Regions from separate parts of the Pseudomonas sp. GW821-FHT05D12 genome, predicted to be linked through region 1. Evidence: predicted binding sites of a transcription regulator. Region 1 holds the regulator's gene; the other holds the start of a gene.

Region 1 (4,211 bases):
AGGCGTCGGCCGCGAAGGTGCCTTTGCCATGCAGTTGGTCGAGCAGTGCTTCGAATTCGTCATCGGTGATGTCGGTGCTGGTCGACGCGGCAGGCGCATCCACAGCGGCGGCAGGGGCCACGGCGTCGGCCGCGAACTGGCCTTTGCCGTGCAACTGGTCGAGCAGGGATTCAAATTCTGCGTCGGTAATGTCTTCGCTGGTCGGCGCTTGTGGCGCGGCGGCTGCAGGCGCTTCAGCCTCGGCTTTCACCGCATTGAGGGAGTTGAGCAACTGCTCGAACTCGCTGTCCGTCACATCCGCTTCAGGCTCTGCCACAGGCGCAGGCTCAGCTTGCGCCACGGGCGCTGCCGAGGTGTCGGCCGGCTCTGCCAGGCGCGCCAGGGCGGCGAGCAGTTCCGGGGTGGCCGCAGTGATCGGGGCACGTTCGCGGACTTCGCTGAACATGCCGTTGACCGCATCCAGTGCTTCGAGAATCACGTCCATCAATTCCGAGTCAACGTGACGCTCACCCTTGCGCAGGATGTCGAACACGTTCTCGGCGATGTGGCAGCACTCCACCAGCTCATGGAGCTGGAGGAAGCCGGCGCCCCCTTTTACAGTGTGAAAACCGCGAAAAATTGCATTGAGCAGGTTCGCATCATCCGGACGGCTTTCCAGCTCGACCAGTTGTTCGGACAGTTGCTCTAAAATTTCGCCGGCCTCTACAAGGAAATCCTGAAGGATTTCTTCATCGGCGCCGAAGCTCATGTGGGTGCTCCTTAGAAGCCTAAACTGGATAACAGGTCATCTACGTCATCCTGACCTGACACAACGTCTTCACGTTTATCGGCATGAATCTGCGGACCTTCACCCTTGGCGAGATGTTTTTGTGGATCTTTTTCCGAGAGGATCGCTTCACGGTCATGTTCGATGCCGGCAAAACGGTCTACCTGGCCGGCCATGAGCACCAGTTTGAGCAGGTTGCTTTCCACTTCGGTGACCAACTGGGTCACACGCTTGATCACCTGGCCGGTGAGGTCCTGGTAATCCTGGGCCAGCAGAATGTCATTGAGGTTGCTGGAAACCGTGCGGTTTTCCTGCTCGCTGCGTGACAAGAATCCGTCGACCCGACGCGCCAGTTCACGAAACTCCTCAGCCCCCACCTCGCGGCGCATGAAGCGGCCCCAATCGTGGCTCAGGGCCTGGGCTTCGGTGGCCATGCCATTGACCAGGGGCGTGGCGTTTTCCACCAGGTCCATGGTGCGGTTGGCCGCCGCTTCAGTCAGCCTGACCACATAGGACAGGCGTTCGGTCGCGTCGGTGATTTGCGAAATTTCTTCGGCCTGGGGCATGTGCGGGTCAATCTGGAAATTGACAATCGCACTGTGCAGCTCGCGTGTGAGCTTGCCCACTTCCTGATACAGGCCGCGGTCACGGGTCTGGTTGAGCTCATGGATTAACTGCACCGCGTCGCCGAACTGGCCTTTTTCAAGGCTGTCGACCAACTGATGAGCATGCTTTTTCAGGGTCGACTCAAAGTCTCCCTGTGACGTTTCTTTATGCTCCATAGCTCCCCCGCGATGGCATTAGCCGTGGATGCGTTCGAAGATTTTTTCGATCTTCTCTTTCAAGGCCAATGCAGTGAATGGTTTGACCACGTAACCGTTGACCCCGGCTTGGGCGGCTTCGATGATCTGCTCACGCTTGGCTTCGGCGGTCACCATCAGCACGGGAAGGCTGCGCAGTTTTTCGTCGGCGCGCACATGGCGCAGCAAGTCGATACCGGTCATGCCCGGCATGTTCCAGTCCGTTACCAGAAAGTCGATGCTCCCGCTGTTGAGGATCGGAATCGCCGTAATGCCGTCATCCGCCTCGACCGTGTTAGTGAACCCAAGGTCACGCAACAGGTTTTTTATGATCCGCCGCATCGTTGAGAAGTCATCAACGATGAGGATTTTCATGTTCTTGTCCAATTCGACCTCCAAGCAGTCTTAAACGCGCCCAGCACCTGGACGCGCCATTTCAATCAACAGGCATTACACAAAAAGGACTGCCGGGGGCACCACGGGCCGATCCCGCGAGGGTCAATCACCCTCGCGGTGTGGTTTGCAGTGCTCCCCAACACTGCCTGTCAGCGCGCTCGCCACTCTCCCAAACGCCCCCGCAAGCGGGCTGCGCACTGGCTGTGCAACTGGCTGACCCGCGATTCGCTGACTCCCAGGACCTCACCGATTTCCTTGAGGTTCAGCTCTTCGTCGTAGTACAGCGCCAACACCAGTCGCTCACGCTCCGGCAAATTGGCAATCGCGTCCGCCAGCGCACCCTGGAAGCGTTCATCCTCCAGGTCGCGCGACGGCTCCAGATGAGCACTCGCGCCGTCCTCGTGCAGCCCTTCGTGTTCGCCGTCCTGCAACAGGTCGTCGAAACTGAACAGGCGGCTGCCCAAGGTATCGTTCAAAATCCCGTAGTAATCGTCGAGACTCAATTGGAGTTCGGCCGCAACTTCGTGATCTTTAGCGTCGCGACCGGTTTTTGCTTCAATTGCGCGAATTGCGTCACTGACCATGCGCGTATTGCGATGCACCGAACGCGGCGCCCAGTCACCTTTACGCACTTCATCGAGCATCGCGCCACGGATGCGGATACCCGCATAGGTCTCGAAACTCGCGCCCTTGCTCGCGTCGTATTTGGTCGACACTTCGAGCAGGCCGATCATGCCCGCCTGGATCAGGTCTTCGACCTGGACGCTGGCGGGCAGGCGTGCCAGCAAGTGATAAGCGATGCGCTTGACCAGCGGCGCATAGCGCTCGATCAATTCACCCTGGCTGTCACGTGCCGATTTCTTGTAAAGGTTGTAGCCGCTGGATGTCATAGCACCGGTCCTGCGCTCGTCTGATGCACCAATCGCTCGACGAAAAACTCCAGATGCCCCCGAGGGTTGGCAGGCAACGGCCAGGTATCGACCTTCTGGGCAATAGCCTTGAACGCCAAGGCGCATTTGGAACGAGGGAACGCTTCGTAGACTGCACGCTGCTTTTGCACAGCCTTGCGTACACACTCGTCGTAGGGAACTGCGCCGACGTATTGTAAGGCGACATCGAGGAAGCGATCCGTGACCTTGGTCAACTTGGCGAACAGATTGCGCCCTTCCTGTGGACTCTGGGCCATGTTGGCCAGCACGCGGAAGCGGTTCATGCCGTAGTCACGGTTAAGCAGTTTGATCAGGGCATAGGCGTCGGTGATCGAGGTGGGTTCATCGCAGACCACCAACAGGACTTCCTGCGCAGCGCGCACGAAGCTGACCACGGACTCGCCGATCCCGGCGGCGGTGTCGATCACCAGCACGTCGAGGTTGTCGCCGATATCGCTGAACGCCTGGATCAGGCCGGCATGCTGCGCCGGGCTCAGGTGCACCATGCTCTGGGTGCCGGAGGCGGCCGGCACGATGCGGATACCGCCAGGGCCCTGCAGCAGCACGTCGCGCAGCTCGCAGCGCCCTTCGATCACATCGGCAAGCGTGTGTTTGGGCGTCAGCCCCAGCAGAACGTCGACGTTCGCCAGCCCCAGGTCAGCATCCAGCAGCATGACGCGACGGCCAAGCTCTGCCAGGGCCAGGGACAAATTCACTGACACGTTAGTTTTCCCGACGCCACCTTTGCCGCCGGTCACCGCGATCACCTGTACGGGATGCATGCTGCCCATTTTATTTCTTTACCTTGTCTTGCTTAGACGCAGGCTACATGGCTTGGCCGCGTGAATCGCTTGCAGACCATCGATGTAGGTACATTTCACGGTGTTCATCCTGCCCTCAACCCACCCGCTTTGCCGGGCTGTGATAGAGGTCGGCGAACATATCGGCCATCGCTTCCTCGCTAGGCTCTTCTTGCATTTGCACGCTGACTGCACGGCTGACCAACTGATGACGGCGCGGCAGATGCAGATCATCCGGAATCCGCGGGCCGTCGGTCAGGTAGGCGACCGGCAACTCATGACTGATGGCCAGGCTCAACACCTCGCCCAGGCTCGCGGTTTCGTCGAGCTTGGTGAGGATGCAGCCGGCCAGGCCGCAGCGTTTGTAGCTATGGTACGCAGCGGTAAGAACCTGTTTCTGGCTGGTGGTTGCAAGCACCAGGTAATTTTTCGACTTGATGCCGCGCCCGGCCAGGCTTTCCAGCTGCATGCGCAACGCCGGGTCGCTGGCTTGCAGGCCGGCGGTATCGATCAACACCAC
Region 2 (4,211 bases), on a different contig from region 1:
ACGACGGCATCCCGAGTGGCTACAACGGCGTTAGCGTGGGTGCCCAGCCGAACCTGGCGATGTTCGATCGCGTCGAGGTCGTACGCGGTGCCACCGGCCTGGTGACCGGCGCAGGCAACCCTTCGGCCGCCATCAACCTGATCCGCAAGCGCCCGCTGGATGAGCAGAAAGTCACCCTCACCGGTGCCGCCGGCAGTTGGGACGACTACCGTGGCGAACTTGACGCCTCCAGCCCACTGAATGACAGCGGTACCCTGCGTGGCCGGGTCGTCACCTCCTACCGCGACGCCAACAGCTTCATCGACAAGGTCGAGGAAGATCACGGCCTGTTCTATGCCGTCACCGAAGCCGACCTCAGCGAAGACACCACCCTGACCCTGGGCTTCTCCAACCAGAAGGACAAGACCAACTACTTCTGGGGTTCCGCGATGATCGGCCAGGACGGCCACCACCTGAACCTGCCGCGCTCCTACAACCCCGGCACCGACTGGGAAAACAAGGACCAGGAAATCAATACGGTCTTCGCCGAACTGCGCCAGCGCCTGGCCAATGACTGGAACCTGCAGGTCAACGCCAACTACGCCCAGCAGAACGCATTATTCTCCGGGTCCTACCAGTCGCGCTGGGTCAACAACACACCGGCCCGGACGGTCTACCAGGCCGCCTTCGATGAGGACCAGGCCGGCGTCGACGCCTTTGCCAGCGGGCCCTTCCAGGCCTTCGGGCGCACCCACGAACTGGTGGTGGGGGCCAGCAAGCGGGTCTACGACCTGACCACCCACAACTACAGCCCGTACGACACCAACTGGCCGCTTACAGCCGGCAAGCCGGACTTTGTGCACACCAACAACGACCACGAAGTCACCACCCAGGACGGCGTCTATGTGACCACCCGCCTGAGCCTGGCCGACCCGCTGAAGCTGATCCTCGGCGCGCGCCTGGACTGGTACGACTACAACAACCGTGATGGCGACGGCGACTACCATGTGACCCGCAACCTGACCCGCTACGCCGGCTTGATCTACGAGCTGGACGACCATCACTCGGTCTATGTCAGCTACAGCGACATCTTCACGCCGCAGAGCGAAAAGGACACCGCGGGCACGCCGGTCAAGCCGATCGTCGGCAAGAACTATGAAGTCGGCATCAAGGGCGAATACCTCGGCGGTGCGCTGAATGCGAGCCTCGCGCTGTTCAACGTCGACCAGGAAAACCGCGCCGTCCAGATCTTCCCGCAAACCTGCCCACAGGCCACGTGCTACGAAGCCTCGGGCGAGATTCGCAGCCAGGGTATCGACGTCGAGTTGCAAGGCGCCCTGACCGAGAACTGGCAGGTCGGCGGGGGCTACACCTACGCGCGGACCCACACCATAAAGGATGACGCCAACCCGCAGAAGGTGAACAAGCAGTTCGACACCGACACCCCGGAGCAGCTGTTCAAACTGACCACCCGCTACAACTTCCAGGGCCCGCTGGAAAAACTCCGGATCGGCGGCAACATTTCCTGGCAGAGCCGCATGTACAACGACGTCCCGCTCAATGACGGTGGCAACTACCGCCTCAAACAGGGCGCCTACGCGGTCACCGACCTGATGGCCGGCTATAAGGTCAACGAGCACCTGGACCTGCAGCTCAACGCCAACAACATCTTCGACCGCCGCTACTATTCGTCCATCGCCAACTCGGTGAGCTACGGCGGCGACGCCTACGGCACCCCGCGCAACATGATGATGACGGCCAAGTACAGCTTCTGATCCAGGCTGGACGCCCACGGCGTGCCCCAATAGGCCTTGTGGGGCACGCTGTTCGCCGCGCTTAAAGTCCCCCACAGGGATGCCGATAAACTCTTGGCATCCCTGATCCTGCAAAAATCCTGATACCTGCTTTGCTCGACCTGCGGGCCCACGTGGCACGCCGCATGCTTTGTTCCTGGCCAGTCCACATGGAGTAAGAGTGAATGCCCGTCCGCACGCGTTTCCTGGAGCACTACCGCAAGGCCGACCGCATCATGCTGGCGTTGATCTGGCTGATGTTCCTGTTCTCGCTGGGCCTGGCGTTCTGGCACGACACCCTGCTGCAGGCGGTGATCGTGGGCGGCGGCACCAGCGTGGTGCTCACTGCGCTGTATCGCGCCGTTGGCGGCCGCCGCGTCATGCGTTGCGCGCTCGGGGCCGGACTGATGGTGATGGCCGCGCTGCACATCAACCAGGCGCAGGGCGTGATCGAATCCCACTTCGGCATCTTCGCGCTGTTGGCAGTGCTGACGTTTTACCGCGATTGGCTGCCGATCCTGATCGCGGCGCTGACCATCGCCGTGCACCACGTGGTCTTCCATGCGTTGCAGCATCAGGGTTTCCCGGTGTTCGTGATGGAGCATCACGGCGGCTGGGGCATGGTGTTCGTCCACGCCTTCTATGTGGTGATGGAAACCATCGCCCTGCTCTACCTGGCCGTGCACAGCCAGGCCGAAGCTGTTGAAAGCCAGGAAATGCTCGAGAAAATGCTCGCCGTCACCTCCCAATTCACCGTGGCAACCGCCCAGGGTGAAGGCAAGGTGCACGTGTCCCTCACCCAGCGTTTCGACCACTTCCTGCAGCAGATCACCCATCTGATCGACGGCGTCGCCCGCGACTCCCACGGCCTCGGCCAACTCGGCCAGGCCCTCGCCAGTACCAGCGGCACCCTGGAAACAGGCGCGCGGCACCAACTGGCCGAAATCAGCCAGATGACCGGCTCGATGCAACGCATGGAAGACGCCATGGGCCACATCGCGGTGCACGTCGAACACGCGGTGGAACACGCCGGCAAGGCCAGCCAACAGATCATTCGCGGCCAGGAAAGCGTCGGCCGCGCCCAGCAGGAAATCACCCAACTGGCCTCGCGCCTCAGCGGTGCCAACCAGACCGTGGAAGGCCTGGCGGTGCAAGCCGAGCAGATCGGCACGGTGCTGGAGGTGATCAACAGCATCGCCAACCAGACCAACCTCCTGGCCCTCAACGCCGCCATCGAGGCAGCCCGCGCGGGCGAGCAAGGCCGTGGTTTTGCCGTGGTCGCCGACGAAGTCCGCAGCCTGGCGCAACGCACCGCCGTCTCCACCCAGGAGATCAAAACCATCATCGAAAGCCTGCAACAAGGCAGCCGCGAAGCCGTCGAGGCCATGCACGACAGTCGCCAGGGTGTGGAGCGCTGCGTACAAGACAGCCAGGTCGCCGTGCAAATGCTGCAGGCGGTCGGCCTCGACATCGCGCAGATCGACCAGCTCAACGGCCACATCGTCAGCACCACCCGCGAGCAGACCTCGGCGAACCTGGAGATAGTCGGGCGATTGCAGGCCGTGCAGAGCATTGCGCAGAGCACCGCCAATGACGTGGAAACCCTGGCGCGCAGCAGCGAGCAGTTGCCACCGATTGCGGTGCGGCTGGACGCGCTGGGGCGCAAATTTCACGCTTGAGGCCCGAGCGCTCATGAACCCCAGCGTTGCCCGCGTGATCGATAGGGTCCAGGCATCAGCGGATAGGTTACACTCGCCGCCCTAAATATCGGCCAGGGAGGCGACCATGAGCGTTCGCGGTAAAGACCGACAAATCGACAATATCGAGTTCAACGTCGGCGACATTGCACGCAGCAAAGCCTTTTACGGTGGCGCATTCGGCTGGACATTCGTCGACTACGGCCCCACCTATACCGAGTTCACCGACGGCCGCCTCACGGGTGGCTTCACCACCGACGAACCGGTTCGACCGGGTGGTCCCTTGATCATCCTGTATGCGGACAACCTCGCTGAGACACAACAGCGGCTGCACACCCTCGGCGCGGTCATCACCCGCCAGACCTTCGCCTTCCCCGGCGGCAGCAGGTTCCACTTCACCGACCCCGACGGCTATGAACTGGCCGTATGGACGGCACAAGCGTAAGCCTGCCGCGTCCCTTCATCGATCATCGACTGTACTTTCTGACATGGATTCAGGTTTTGTAATGCGCAAAATTGCCCTACCGTTTTTGACCCTGCTGTGCCTTCACGGCTGCGCCGAAATGCCGGCCTACTCGAATGTGGATTCCAGTGAACCGCGCGATGAGTCTCGCTACACCATCGTCGAAACCGACACCTACGCGGGAAGGCCCAACCGCAGCTTCCTGGACCTGCAGCCGGACCTGAACATCATCCGGGTCAACGATAAAAAGGTCGGCAATATTCCGTTCTCGACCTACTA

Evidence for each region. The regulator FliA, encoded in region 1, starts transcription of late flagellar genes. The targets are predictions, from matches to a motif close to CTAAAGTTTNNNNNNNNNNNGCCGNTAA.
Region 2: the regulator FliA is predicted to act here: its motif matches at 1,816-1,843, upstream of AC07SI_RS03040 (methyl-accepting chemotaxis protein).

What each region holds. Positions count from the first base shown of each region.
Region 1 covers NZ_JBWKSN010000009.1:94,075-98,285, forward strand. Annotated here, with positions in the region: gene AC07SI_RS18040 (chemotaxis protein CheA) at 1-748, opposite strand, end outside; gene AC07SI_RS18045 (protein phosphatase CheZ) at 760-1,548, opposite strand; gene AC07SI_RS18050 (chemotaxis response regulator CheY) at 1,567-1,941, opposite strand; gene fliA (RNA polymerase sigma factor FliA) at 2,112-2,852, opposite strand; gene fleN (flagellar synthesis regulator FleN) at 2,849-3,682, opposite strand; gene flhF (flagellar biosynthesis GTPase FlhF) at 3,789-4,211, opposite strand, start outside.
Region 2 covers NZ_JBWKSN010000002.1:22,704-26,914, reverse strand. Annotated here, with positions in the region: gene AC07SI_RS03045 (TonB-dependent siderophore receptor) at 1-1,754, shown strand, start outside; gene AC07SI_RS03040 (methyl-accepting chemotaxis protein) at 1,958-3,451, shown strand; gene AC07SI_RS03035 (VOC family protein) at 3,558-3,914, shown strand; gene AC07SI_RS03030 (hypothetical protein) at 3,976-4,211, shown strand, end outside.